Regions from separate parts of the Marinobacter sp. NFXS9 genome, predicted to be linked through region 1. Evidence: predicted binding sites of a transcription regulator. Region 1 holds the regulator's gene; each other region holds the start of a gene.
The links. Region 1 encodes sigma-54, which starts transcription at its own class of promoters, with help from an activator protein. Its sites were predicted from a motif close to ANTGGCATNNANNTTGCTNT; they were not measured.
Positions count from the first base shown of each region.

Region 2: the regulator sigma-54 is predicted to act here: its motif matches at 1,934-1,953, upstream of J3364_RS20365 (pilin).
Region 3: the regulator sigma-54 is predicted to act here: its motif matches at 2,187-2,206, upstream of flgB (flagellar basal body rod protein FlgB).

Region 1 covers NZ_JAGDDW010000003.1:22,933-27,783, forward strand. Annotated here, with positions in the region: gene lptA (lipopolysaccharide transport periplasmic protein LptA) at 1-105, shown strand, start outside; gene lptB (LPS export ABC transporter ATP-binding protein) at 105-830, shown strand; gene J3364_RS06015 (RNA polymerase factor sigma-54) at 1,118-2,641, shown strand; gene hpf (ribosome hibernation promoting factor) at 2,750-3,058, shown strand; gene ptsN (PTS IIA-like nitrogen regulatory protein PtsN) at 3,087-3,554, shown strand; gene rapZ (RNase adapter RapZ) at 3,583-4,473, shown strand; gene J3364_RS06035 (HPr family phosphocarrier protein) at 4,470-4,739, shown strand.
Region 2 covers NZ_JAGDDW010000018.1:13,951-18,801, forward strand. Annotated here, with positions in the region: gene pilB (type IV-A pilus assembly ATPase PilB) at 1-1,692, opposite strand, end outside; gene J3364_RS20365 (pilin) at 2,013-2,450, shown strand; gene J3364_RS20370 (hypothetical protein) at 2,527-4,443, shown strand; gene J3364_RS20375 (glycosyltransferase family 2 protein) at 4,436-4,851, shown strand, end outside.
Region 3 covers NZ_JAGDDW010000001.1:108,556-113,406, forward strand. Annotated here, with positions in the region: gene J3364_RS00505 (adenylate/guanylate cyclase domain-containing protein) at 1-914, opposite strand, end outside; gene J3364_RS00510 (Mpo1-like protein) at 918-1,229, opposite strand; gene J3364_RS00515 (nitroreductase family protein) at 1,509-2,066, shown strand; gene flgB (flagellar basal body rod protein FlgB) at 2,302-2,652, shown strand; gene flgC (flagellar basal body rod protein FlgC) at 2,681-3,130, shown strand; gene J3364_RS00530 (flagellar hook assembly protein FlgD) at 3,152-3,835, shown strand; gene J3364_RS00535 (flagellar hook-basal body complex protein) at 3,857-4,851, shown strand, end outside.

The DNA of each region.
Region 1 (4,851 bases):
CGCGTGGTCACCGCCAGCGGCAGTCGCGACGGTAACGATCAGGACGGTCGGGTCGAGATGGTCATTCAGCCGCGCCAGAAAACCGGCGGGGAGAGCGGCAACTGATGGCGATCCTGCGCGCAAACAACCTGGCCAAGAGCTACAAGCAGATCAAGGTCGTCAAGGATGTGTCCCTGGAAATCCGCAGCGGCGAGATCGTCGGACTGCTGGGGCCCAATGGCGCCGGCAAGACCACCTGCTTCTACATGATCGTCGGCCTGGTGCCGGCCGATAACGGCCGCGTCACCATCGACGAGCGGGACATCACCCCCCTGCCCATGCATGGCCGGGCCCGCGCTGGCATCGGCTACCTGCCGCAGGAAGCGTCCGTGTTCCGCAAACTCAGTGTTCGCGACAACATCATGGCGATCCTGGAAACGCGTAAGAAACTGACCAAGGCCGAGCGCGAGACGCAGCTGGAAAACCTGCTGGAAGAATTCCACATCACCCATATCCGGGACAGCCTGGGTATGGCGTTATCCGGTGGCGAGCGGCGCCGGGTGGAAATCGCCCGGGCGCTGGCGATGGAACCGGCGTTCATTCTGCTCGACGAACCGTTTGCCGGCGTCGACCCGATCTCGGTGAGCGACATCAAGCAGATCATCCGGCACTTGCGGGATAAGGGGATCGGCGTGCTGATTACCGATCACAACGTGCGAGAGACCCTGGATATCTGCGAGAATGCGTACATCGTGAGTGGGGGTCACATCATTGCCTCCGGTCACGCCGACGACATCCTGGCCAACCAGCAGGTCAAGGAGGTCTACCTCGGCAATGAGTTCCGATTGTGAAAAACGGTCACAAATCCGGCCAAAGTGCGCCCGGGGCTATCGCATAATCGGCCCGAGACGCTAAACTCAAAATCAGGACCGGACGGCGAACAACTCGCCCTGACGGTCAAAACGTTGTCATCTGGACACCCATAGCAGTAAACTTCGGCAAAGAATTTGCTTGTCGCGCCAAATCGTCATTCGACATGTTAACTTTCAAGGCCCTATCGATACCGGGCGTGGCGCGATCCGCGAAAACCAGGCAACAAAAGTACAGCCGACAGGCATAGGGTGACGGGACTAAATCGATGGTAATGAAAGCTTCGCTTCAGCTGAAGCTGGGTCAACAGCTCACCATGACACCCCAGTTGCAACAGGCCATTCGCCTGCTGCAACTGTCCACGCTGGATCTGCAACAGGAAATCCAGCAGGCGCTTGAATCCAACCCCATGCTGGAGACCTCCGAGGAGGAGGACGGTAACGACGCCGCCGAGAACGACGGCGATACCGACGACAGCAGCTCCAAAGAGCAAAACGACTCCGACGCGTCGCAGGAAGACACCAGCTGGGACGAGCCCGCTGACGAACCGGACTGGAACACAGAAACCAACCAGGACATTCCGGACGACCTGCCCGTCGACACGGCCTGGGACGACATCTACCAGTCCGCACCCGCTCCCGCCTCACGCGGGGAAGACGATGACGACACCGATTTTGAATCCCGCAACTCCCCCACCGAAACCCTGCAGGATCATCTCCTCTGGCAGTTAAACCTGACGCCCATGGGCGATCGGGACCGTGCCATTGCCCATGCCCTGCTCGATTCGGTGGACCCGCGAGGCTATCTGGTGACGTCCCTGGACGACATCCACGCCGGCCTGGTCGATGAGGCGGACGAAGATCCGCTGGAAATGGACGAGGTCGAGGCGGTCCTGCGTCGACTGCAACATTTTGATCCGCCAGGCGTCTTCGCCCGTGATTTGCAGGAATGCCTGCTGATCCAGCTCAACCAGCTGCCGCCGGACACCCCCTGGTTGCCGCAGGCCCGACTGGTGGTCAGTCACTACATCAACCTGCTGGGAAACCGGGACTACGCCCAGCTGCTGCGCCGCAGCCGCCTCTCGGAAGAACAGCTCAAATCCGTGCTGGCGCTGATCCAGACCCTGAATCCACGCCCCGGCGACTCACTCGATCGCGCCGAACCGGACTACGTGGTGCCCGATGTGGTGGTGTCCAAGATAAAGGGCCGCTGGCGCGTGGAGCTGAACCCGGAAATCGCACCGCGCATTCGCGTCAATGCCGGCTACGCCGCCCTGATCCGTCGGGCCGATAACAGCGCCGACAACACCTATTTGCGCGATCAGCTACAGGAAGCCAAGTGGTTCATCAAAAGCCTGCAGAGCCGTAACGAAACCCTGCTCAAGGTCGCCACACGCATTGTCGAGCATCAGCAGGGATTCCTCGACCAGGGCGAAGAAGCGATGAAGCCGCTGATCCTGTCAGACATCGCCCAGGCCGTCGGGATGCATGAATCCACCATCTCGCGAGTGACCACTCAGAAGTACATGCACACACCGCGCGGCATCTTCGAGCTCAAGTATTTCTTCTCAAGTCATGTCAGCACGAACGAAGGCGGCGAGTGTTCGTCTACGGCAATTCGTGCCATGATCAAGAAACTGGTTGCCGCCGAAACACCCAAGAAGCCACTCAGCGACAGCAAGATTGCCGCTTTGCTGGGTGACCAGGGGATCCAGGTCGCACGACGTACCGTGGCCAAGTATCGGGAAGCCATGCATATTCCGCCTTCCAACGAGCGCAAGCGGTTGGTGTAATCGCCGGAGGGAACGGAAGAGCAGGATTTTCAAGCGTCCGCCGCACGCGACGGGCTCAACGCCGGAAACGGAGACGTTATCCGGGCATGTCGACAATAGGAGAAGCCTATGCAAATCAATATGTCAGGTCACCATGTCGAATTGACTCCCGCTCTGAAAACCTATGTTTCCGAAAAGTTCGAAAAACTCGAACGCCATTTCGACCACATCAGCAATTGTCAGGTGACCCTGTCCGTGCAGAAGCTCCGCCAGACGGCCGAAGCAACCCTGCACGTTATTGGTGGTGAAATTCATGCAAAGGCTGAAAACGAAGATATGTACGCGGCCATTGACGGACTCCTAGACAAGCTCGATCGCCAGATCCTGAAACACAAGGAAAAGACGGTCGATCGAATGCACGGCGCGACCAGCCGCTAGCGGTTCATAAAGGGAAAGCATTCCATCCATGACGGAAAGTCCACTAACCATCCAATCCATCCTGGTTCCCGAGCTCACCCTCTGTGGTGTGCCGGGAACCAGTAAGAAACGCATCCTGGAACTGATCGCCGAGAATGTCGCCCGGCGCTATCCGGAACTCGACGAGACCCAGATTTTCAACAATCTGGTGTCCCGCGAGCGGCTCGGCAGCACCGGGATCGGACAGGGTATTGCCATCCCCCATTGCCGGCTGGAAGGCTGTCATCAGGTGGTCGGCGCCCTTCTGACCCTGGAAGAAGGCGTGGCTTTCGATGCCATCGACAACCAGCCGGTCGATCTCCTGTTCGTCCTGATCGTTCCCAAGGAAGCCACCAGTGAACACCTGGAGCTTCTCAGCCAGCTGGCCGAGAAGTTCAATGACCGCTCTTTCTGCGAGCGTCTGCGACGCTGTGAGGATGCGTCGCAGCTGTTTGAGGTCATGACGCAATCAGAGTGAATCATCTGCTGATCGGCGAAGGCACGGCATGAAACTGATTATAGTCAGCGGGCGCTCCGGCTCTGGCAAGAGCACGGCCCTGCACGTTCTGGAAGACCTGGGCTACTATTGCATCGACAACCTGCCCATCGGCCTGTTGTTTCCCTTGGTCGAGGAGGCGGGCAACGCCTCGCCAAACAAGTTGCGCAACATTGCAGCGAGCATCGACGCGCGCAACCTGTCCGATGAGATCGCCAATTTCGAGGCCATCCACGAGCGCCTATCCACCTGCGGCATGAAGGTCGAAATCGTCTTCCTCGATGCCACCGACCAGGCTCTGCTGCAGCGCTTCCACGCCACCCGACGCAAACACCCACTCAGCGATGGGCGAACGTCATTGCGCGAGGCGATCACGGACGAAAAACACCTGCTTGAGCCGCTGGCGCAGCTGGCCGACCTGTATATCGACACGACCGAGCTGTCGATGTACGAGCTACGGGACATGATCAAGCAGCGTATCGTCGGCCGCCGGGAACAGGAACTGGCCTTGCTGTTCCAGTCCTTCGGCTTCAAACACGGCGTACCGGTCGACTCCGACTACGTGTTCGACGTGCGCTGCCTGCCCAACCCCTACTGGGACGCCAACCTGCGTAAATTCACCGGTGTCGATCCAGAGGTGCAGGCGTTCCTGGAGAGCCAGCCGGAAACCCGGGAGATGCTGGATACCCTCACCCGCTTCCTGGAAACCTGGCTGCCCTCGTTCCAGGCCAGCAATCGCAGCTACATGACCATCTCCATTGGCTGTACCGGTGGCCAGCACCGCTCGGTTTACATGTGCGATCAACTGGGCCGCTACTTCAACCAGAAGTACACCAATGTCCAGGTTCGCCACACCGAGCTGCCGCACCTTCACCCAGCGTCGACTGACGATCCGTCATGATTCGCCAGCCGATCACCATCATCAACAAGCTCGGACTGCATGCCCGGGCGGCGGCCAAGCTGGTCGGCACGGCGTCGGATTTCGACAGCCAGGTGCTGATTGCAAAGGAGGGCCGAGAGGTAGACGGCAAGAGCATCATGTCCGTCATGATGCTGGCCGCCAGCTGCGGCACCGAAATCGAGCTGGTGCTGGACGGGCCCGACGAGCAGGCGGCCCGGGACGCCTTGGTCGCGCTGATCAACGATTACTTCGGTGAAGGCGAATAGGGGTTCGCGAATGTCGCTGCGCGGCCCCTCTCGGCGTGCCCCAAAGCCGGTGGAATTCACCTACACTGAATTCTCACGTCTGCAACGTAAGTCCGCTATACTTAGGAACTTC
Region 2 (4,851 bases), on a different contig from region 1:
TTCCTCAAGGCTTGTCACGCCATCCATGACCTTCTTGAGACCGGATTGTCTGAGGTTTGCGAAGCCTTCCGCTTGAGCCTGTTTTGCAATCTTAATTGAGCTCGCCTCTTCCATAATCATGTTGGCGAGGTTCTCTGTAACCTTGACGACTTCGTAGATGCCGACGCGGCCTTTATACCCACCATTGCATTTATCACAGCCTTTGGGGCGGTACAAAGTAAAGCCTGTTTCAATTTGTTGCTCTGTGAAGCCTTCCTTCAATAACACTTCATTGGGGACGTCCGCCGGCTCCTTACAACTACAGAGCCTGCGCGCCAGTCGCTGGGCGATGATCAGGCTAACTGATGTTGCTATGTTGAAGGCTGGAACCCCCATGTTCATCATGCGAGTGAGGGTTTCTGGCGCACTGTTGGTGTGTAGTGTGGACAGTACCAAGTGACCTGTCTGAGCCGCCTTGATTGCGATGTTTGCAGTTTCAAGATCCCGGATCTCACCAACCATGATCACATCGGGATCCTGGCGCAGGAATGCGCGTAGGGCTTCAGCAAAACCAAGCCCGACCTTGTTGTTGACGTTAACCTGGTTAATCCCTTCCAGATTGATTTCTGCTGGATCTTCAGCTGTAGAAATATTTCGCTCTTGCGTGTTCAGAATGTTTAGTCCCGTATAGAGCGAGACGGTTTTACCCGAACCTGTTGGGCCTGTTACTAGAATCATGCCCTGAGGTTGCTCAAGCGCCTCCAGATACATCTGCTTTTGTTCATCTTCATAACCCAGCGCATCAATCCCCAGTTTGGCAGAACTTGGGTCTAGGATACGGAGGACAATTTTCTCACCCCAGAGTGTCGGAAGTGTATTGACACGGAAATCGATCGCCTTGGTCTTGGACAGCTTCATCTTGATCCGACCGTCCTGCGGCACCCGGCGCTCGGAAATATCGAGCTGGGCCATGATCTTTACACGAGCCGCGATTTTCGGGGCGAGCTTTATGGATGGTTTGGAAACTTCTTTGAGGATGCCATCTGTCCGCGTTCTTACACGATAAACTTTTTCATAGGGCTCGAAGTGAATATCAGATGCGCCGCCTCGAATAGCGTCTAATAGCACCTTGTTGACATATTTTACTATAGGGGCGTCATCGACATCCGATGCGGCAACCGCAGCGTCGTCGTTATCCTCTTCCCCCCCTTCAACATCAATGTCTTCAAGGTCGGAATCTTCCAGATCCCCCATAGATGTCTCGTGGGATTCCAGATACCGATCAATCATCTCCCGAAGCTTGGCATCATCAACCAGGATTGCGTCTGTGCTCAGCCCGGTGTTGAACTTGATTTCGTCCAATGCTTGGATGTTTGTGGGGTCCGAAACGGCGATAAACAGTCGTTTCCCTCGCTTGTAAAGGGGGAGGGCGTTGTGTTTTCGAACCAGTTTCTCGTCGACGATCTTCTCCGGCAACATTTCCGGGAAAAATGAGTTCAGATCAAGAACGGAGACGCCGAACTCCATCGCGGCGGAGAATGCTAGCCCCCGGCTATCTGCCAGGTTGTTCTGAACCAGATAGGTGATCAGCGGGATCTTGTTGTTGGATGCCTGGATAAATGCATCGCGGGCTGAGGCTTCATCGAGCAGTCCGTCCTCAACGAATCGGCGGGCAAGTCCGGTCAGGGTAACGTTCTGATTGCTTGGCGGCATAAAATTGAGTGCTGTCGACAGGTTGCTGAATGTTTCTGAAGCTCAAGTTTAGATCGGACCTCAGCGTTTTGAAAGGTTCGCTTGATTACTAGGAGTACTGATCTTCCTTCGCTTGAGCGGGTGACAAAAAATGTCAGTAGACGGCGCTCTATGTCACTGCCTTTTAGTGTTGGTGGCGAAAAGTTGCGCTACGGACCTTTCCATTAGCCTGATTTTGCTGGGCATTTTTACATTTCTTGCAATTGGCATGGTTCCTGCTGGAGTTCTGGTAGGCTTCCCCGACCGGGGTGTCAAACGAAAGGAATAATGCGGAGATTTATATGAAGCGCGTACAACAGGGTTTTACTTTGATCGAACTGATGATAGTTGTTGCGATCATCGGTATTCTGGCGGCGGTGGCGATTCCGGCCTACCAAGACTACACTGCGCGTGCTCAGGTGTCTGAAGGTGTTAACCTTGCAGCTGGACTTAAGAGCACTATTAGCGATATCTGGGCTAACGAGGGTTCTCTTACTAACGCTGATAGTAACAACGCGGGGCTCCCCGTGGCGACTGATGTCAAGGGTAGTTATGTAAGTCAGGTGTCCGTCTCAGATGGCCTGATCACTGTGACTATGAAGAACTCCGATGTGTCCAGTGGCATCAAGGGTAAGACGTTCCAAATCAGCCCGATCACTGGCACGGGGTCCATGATTTGGACCTGCAAAAAAGGCAGTGGATCTATGGATGTTAAATACCTGCCGTCAAGCTGTCGTTAATTGGTGGGATGAAGTAGGAAAAGAGGGCGCAACGGCGCCCTCTTTTTTTAAATAGCCGAGACAAGAGTGTGGTTGCATGTTCAAGTTCAACAAAACCGAGTGCTTGTTGGGCGTTCTGGTTTGGTTGGGACTGTTTCTAGCCTATCTGCTATACTCAGCTGGCTTTAGTGGGCCATTTCTTTTCGATGACTTCCCAAATTTGGAGCCTATTGGATATTGGGGAAGTATCGACTCTCTTGAGAAGTTATATTCATTTGTTTTTGGGGGCTTTGCTGGACCCACTGGCCGCCCCGTAGCTCTGTTGTCCTTCTTGATCGATGCAAATTTTTGGCCGGCAGATCCGTATCCTTTTAAGCGCACCAATGTTCTGCTGCATCTGCTGACTACGTGTGGCGCCATCCTCTTTTATTTACAGCTGCTAAAGTCCTTGGGGGCAAATGCTCTTGTAAAAGAGCGGAATCTTTTGGCGTGCATATTTGTTGCTGGGGTTTGGGTTGTTCATCCATATTGGGTCTCTACGGTCCTTTATGTTGTCCAGCGAATGGCAATATTATCAGCATTGTTTTCTATCTTTAGCGTTGTGTTTTTTTTATATGCACGCTCCTCTGTATGTGATCAGCACCGCTTTAATGCGAAAGCATTGATATGGCTTATCTTGGCTGGCACTTTCTTTTTGCTGGGAGTTTATTCAAAAGAAAATGCAGTGATTTTGCCTGTATGTATTCTCGTGCTTGAATTCATTCTATCGGAGCGTCGACCGATAGAGTCACAGGTTTGGCATTGGATTATACGGCTCGGCTGCGCGCTCCCCTCTATCGCTTTGCTTGGCTATATATTTTATAAGGGGCTTGATACTTGGAATCTCACCTCCAGCCGAAGGTCGTTTTCGGTTGGTGAGAGAGTCATAGCCGAAGGTAGGATTTTATGGTTATACATATACGACATTGTTATACCGAAGGCCTATACAGGGGGGTTGTATACCCAAGTTAGCGTATCCGGTGGCGCGCTGAGCCGGGCTCTCGGCGTGCTTGGATGGGGTGTTTTTTTTGCGCTTGCTGCCTTGGGCTTTAGGTTTCGAAAATCGTCTCCTTTGCTTTTCTTGGGTGTAACTCTTTTCTTGGTGGCTCATTTGATTGAGTCAACAGTTATTCCTTTAGAGCTGTATTTTGAGCATCGTAATTACTTTCCTAGTATTTTTCTGTTTCTTGTGCTTTTGCATTTCTTCCAAAGCCAACTCAGAATTTCTCAACTCTTAGTTCGCGGACTCTATTTTGTTTCGATATGTTTGCTTTCGTTCTTGCTATGGATGAGGGCGAATACTTGGTCAGACTACGGCTCATTGGTTAATGCGTGGGCGGATAGGGCGCCATCTTCGATTCGTGCGCAGTTGGAGGTGTCCAAGCTTGCGCTCCAGCGGGGAGATACCGGCAAGGCTTATGAGTATTATCTTAAAGCAAAGTCTATTGGGTCAGAGGATTTGCGAACTGAATTATGGGGTATTTTTGTCGGCTGTAGTATCAAAGGCCGTGTATCTGATGGTTATATAGATTATGTTGTTCGCAATCTCTCCGGCGCCGCTGAAAGTGGGAGTTTGATTAGGTATCTATCAGTGTTGGTGGATGGCCAGCGCAGTTTTGATTGTCAGGGCCTGTCGCCCCTCCGCGTCAACGATATGCTGGATGCGTACAAGCGTTCTAATAAAACAGGCAAGACGGTTGATTTTCAGCTGGAGATGTTGCAGGGCATCAACGCTGTAAACGCTGGTCTGCCAGAGACTGCTGTTGCCTATTTTCGAGAAAGTGTATGGGGTCTGAGATCGGTGAATTCTGGTATGCTCGCTGTATCACATTTGGCTTCAGCAGCATATCGAGAGACTGCGTTGGAACTACTTGATGACGTCGACTCTTCATATAGAAGCGGTTCTCTAAAGGGGAATGACATTGACTATAGTTATGAGATTGACCGGATGAGGAAAAAGCTGAAGCATGACTAGATATTCTGTTGTTATCCCCGCGAAAAATGAAGCTGCAACGATAACTGATCTTCTGGGAGGACTGGTCGACCGTGCCGGAGTGAGCGAGATTATAGTCGTTGATGATGGCTCAGAGGATGAAACTGCCGCTGTGGCGTCTCAATCGGGTGCAACTGTAATATCGCATTCCTATTCGAAAGGTAATGGCGCAGCTATTAAAACTGGAGCTCGCGCGGCTAAAGAGGATGTCATCGTTTTTATGGATGCTGACGGCCAGCACTCGCCTAGGGATATCAAGAGGCTGATTGATAAGCTGGAGTTGGGTTTTGACATGGTGGTTGGGGCTAGGCAGTTTAGCTCCCAAGCGAGCTTGGGTCGAGGTGCTGCCAATTGCTTTTACAATTGGCTTGCTGCATATATGACCGGTCA
Region 3 (4,851 bases), on a different contig from region 1:
GCCAGCGCGTCTTCCCGAGGGCCACGACTGGTAGGGTCACCGAAGAAAATCATGATCGAATCGCCCACGAACTTGTCGATGGTGCCGCCGTACTTGAGGGCCACCTGGGACATTTCATTGAAATAGTGGTTGAGCAGTTCGGTCAGGGCCTCCGGTTCCATCTCCTCGGACAGTTCGGTAAAGCCCTTGATGTCGGAAAAGAAGATGGACAGCTTCTTGCGCTGGGTTTCCAGGCGCACGTCCCGCTCGCCGGTAAAGATGGACTGCCAGACCTGCGGTGACAGGTACTTGGACAACTTGTGGGAGAGGGCGATCGACTGCTCGCGCTGATACTGGATCTGGGTCTTGGCAGACATCAGTGCCCGTGCTTGCTGGTGCGCATAGAACGCGGTGATACAGATGAACGCCGCCGTTGCCAGAATGGCTACGATGCTGAGCGACAGGGGCGCCTGCAGGGAGACGGCCATGCCATTCAGGGCCAGTCCGGCGAGCGCCGTCAGGGCAAACCAGAAAATGCCGAACAACCACTGGCGTAGGCCGCCGAGCAGCATGCAGCTGAACATCAGCATCATCATGATCGACAGGGATGGCGTGGCCACCAGACCGATGGTGCCGGCGAAGGCACCGCCGAGGGCGCAATCCACCAATAGCATCTTGTGGCGGACGCGGCTGTAACGTCTGAGCAGGGTCTGGCGCGTCAGGAAGTGGACAATATGCGGCCAGAGCAGGGCGCCGGGCACCAGCCAGATGAGCCAGTCCGAAAAGGTGTGGCTGAGCAAGCCGGTAAAAATAACAACAGCGGCGCCGACGTAAGCCAGCACCCGCCCGTTATAATCCGGCATCGGGGGAATAACGACCGGTTTGCTTTGTGCTTCGAGCAGCAGTGATTTGCCGCTGGCCAGGGGAGCATTCATCATCTAGAACCGAATCCGACCCGTCAGCATGTCCTTGAGCATGACCCAATCGCCCATCAGACTGTACAACGGGTATTTGAACGTGGCCGGTCGGTTTTTCTCGAACAGGAAGTGGCCCAGCCAGGCGAAACCGTAGCCCACCAGTGGAAGCAGCAGCAGGTAGAGCCACTGCGACGTGGTAGCGGCATACAGCAGAATCGCAAGCACCAGGACACTACCCAGGTAGTGCAGGCGACGGCATGTCACGTCGCTGTGTTCTTCCAGGTAATACGGGTAGAACTCCGCAAAACTGTTAAAACGACTGTGTTCTGTCATCGCTTTCCGCCGGCTGCTTGTTGTTATAGTGTTTGGAGCCAGATTGGCCCCCGGACCTGCACTTCGGTCCGTTGTGGTCAGGGTGTCGTCGTGGGTCGCTCACGGCGACCTCTGCTTTGTAAAGCGTTATGTAAAGATTAGCAGTATTGCTGAACTGCCACAATTACTCGTGGAACGTCGCCGATTTGACGCCATGTGAAGCATAAAAGGGCCCACAAAGGTAACGCACTATTAACAGGGGGCGACCCACGGCCTGTCTTAATGGAACCGGGAATTTGCATGAACAAAACCATCGATTCGATTCTTGGGCGCAGTTCCGAGCCACGCCTGACGACGCCCGCGCCGGACCGGGACGTCCTTGAGGACGTTTTCGCCTGTGCAGCGCGAGCCCCCGATCACGCACTGCTGCGTCCGTGGCGCTATCTGGTCGTCGAAGGCGAGGGGCTGACGGCGCTGGGCGAGGTATTTGCCCGTATTGCCGATCCGGAAGACCCGCTGATGCCGAACGCTGATAAGCTGCGTCAAATGCCATTACGCGCGCCCATGGTCATCGTTGGTATTACCCGGCACCAGTCGCATCCCAAGGTGCCTGAGGTGGAGGAGTCCATCTCGACCGGTTGTGGCATGGCGTACATGCTGCTGGCGTTGCAGGCACGAGGCTTTGCCGGCATGTGGCGGACCGGCGCCGTGGCCTATCATCCGGCAGTCCGCGAAGGCCTGGGGCTGGAAGCGAACGAAACCATCACCGGGTTCCTCTACGTTGGCACACCTGCCGCCGAAAAACCGGCACTGGAACGTCCCGAGCCGGCCCGTTTTGTGTCCCGTTGGCCCGACTGACGGGTCACGCGCCACACCTGTCCGGACCAGGGGGAAAGCTCTTGCCGCTTTCCCCCTGAATCGTCTCCTCCCGATCATCCTGCCTCGTTGCCAGCCCAGTAATTACGGGCTCTTCTCAAAATTGGCACTGCTGTTGCTTTGACTCTTCCAAAATCGTTTTGCGGCAATGCCGTGGAGAAGCTCAATGGCAATCAGTTTCGACAATGCGCTGGGGATTCACGAAAAGGCACTGAACATGCGTGTCCAGCGTGCAGAGATCCTGGCCAACAATCTGGCCAACGCCGACACCCCGGGTTTCAAGGCCCGGGACATCGACTTCAAGTCGGCTCTGGGAGAGGCGCAAGGCCAATCCGGCGAACTGGCCATGACCCGGACTGAGCCGGGTCATATTGATCCGAATGCGGCCATGAGCGACCGCGCATTGCTGATGTATCGCAATCCATACCAACCGTCGCTGGATGGCAACACCGTCGACGCACAGCAGGAAGAGGCCCGGTTCATGCGTAATGCCATGGATTACCAGGCCAGCTTCCAGTTTCTCAACAGCAAGTTTGCCGGCCTGACCAAGGCCATCAAGGGCGAATAACGAGACCGCAGGGTAGAGGAGAAAGGTCGTGTCACTAGGAAACATTTTTGATATCGCCGGCTCCGGTATGACAGCCCAGTCCCTGCGGCTGAATACGACGGCGTCGAACATTGCCAACGCGGAAACCGCAAGTTCCAGCACCGACAGCACCTACCGCGCCCGCAAGCCGGTCTTTGCCGCGGTCCAGCAGGACGTCATGAACGGCGACAACCCGTTTGGCAGCACCTGGGGGCCGGAGAGCGGCGCGTCTGCCGGTGTACAGGTACAGGGCGTCGTGGAGAGCGACGAAGATCTGCAGATGCGTTACGAGCCGAACAATCCGCAGGCGAACGAAGACGGTTACGTGTACTACCCGAACGTCAACGTGGTCGAGGAAATGGCGGACATGATGTCGTCATCGCGCAGCTTCGAGATGAATGTGGATGTCATGAATACCGCGAAATCCATGATGCAGCGCATCCTGACCCTCGGTCAGTAATGACTCAGTAAGGAGCAGAATATGAGTACGGTCAATGGCACCTCCGCAACCGACGTACTGAGTCAATACCGGGCGCAGACGCAGGACAGCAGCAGTACGAAATCGACGAGCGACATGGGCAAGAACGAGTTCATGGAGCTCATGATCGCCCAGCTCAACAACCAGAATCCGCTCAAGCCCCAGGAAAACGGTGATTTCCTGGCGCAGCTGGCTCAGTTCAGCTCGCTGGAAGAGATGCAGGGGATTTCCGACAGCGTCCAGGATGTCACGGGGCAATTCCGCTCCACCCAGGCGCTGCAGGCCTCTGCCATGGTGGGCCGGAGTGTGATGGTGCCCTCCCAGACGGCTGTCCTGGGCGCTTCCGGTGACGTCAACGGAGCGGTTGAAGTGCCGGCGTCGACGTCCAGCCTGCGTGTGGATGTCCTCAACAGCTCCGGCGAGCTGGTGCGGCAACTGGATCTGGGACCGGCAACCGCCGGCCAGTCGTCCTTCAGTTGGGACGGCAAGGACGGAGACGGCAATGATCTGCCGGAAGGCACTTACCTGCTCAAGGCCAACGCGAGCTATACCTCCGGTACCGAGCAGCTCAGCACCATGATCGGTGCCAATGTGGACAGCGTGTCGCTGGGCACCAGTGGCGACATTACTCTGAACCTGGCGGGCATGGGCTCTGTGGGCCTGTCCGACGTGCGGCAGATTAACTAACAGTATTTCAAGGGGTGAAGTATGGCGTTCAACACCGGTCTTAGCGGTCTGAGAGCCGCGTCCGTGGATCTGGATGTCACCGGCAACAACATTGCCAATGCCAGCACGGTCGGGTTCAAGGGCAGTGAGGTCCAGTTCGGCGACCTCTATGCCAGCGGTTTCCTGTCCGGCGCGACCAATGCGATTGGCGACGGGGTGAAGGTCCAGTCCGTGAACCAGACGTTCGGGCAAGGCAACATCAGCTTTACCGACAACGGGCTGGATATGGCGATTGACGGGGATGGCTTCTTTATCCTCAACAATGATGGCGAGGTGCGCTACAGCCGGGCCGGACAGTTCACGATCAATAAAGACGGATTTGTCGTGAACAACCAGGGCATGCGTGTGCAGGGTTTTCAGGCGGACAACGACGGCAACCTGTCCGGCGTGCGCGGCGATCTGATGATCGACAGTGACAATCTGGCCCCGCGTCGTACTACGAGCGTTGATTCACAGTTGAATCTGGATTCTCGTGAAGGTGTATTGGCGACGAGCGGTACGCGTCTTCAGACGCGCTACTTTGCTCCAAATGAGCCTACTGTGGGCCAAACTTATAGGTTGAGCTATCCTGATGGTTCCACTAGCTCCGTCCAGATTCCCTCTGGTAGCTCTGCACGTGAAATTGCGAACGCTCTGAGTCAGGAAGAAGGGGTCAGCGCATCAGGTCGTACGGAATTGCTACTCGATGGCAGCAACAACTCCAGCATTGCTGAAGGAGACGTTTTTCGTCTTGAAAATGTGGATTTTGATATTCCATCAGGAGTAGATGCCGCTGATAGGCTTCAAAAGCTGGCAGACGACATAAATAGCTCCTCGCTGAGTAGTATCAATGCGACGATAACCGGCGGCGGATACCTAAGGCTGATTTCTAGCCGAGGTGATACGTTGCGGTTCAGTTACGGTGGTGATCCTGACACTGGTGCTGCTCAAGCAGGTTCGATGTCGATCTTTGCAGATACGGATGAAGATGGCTCTAA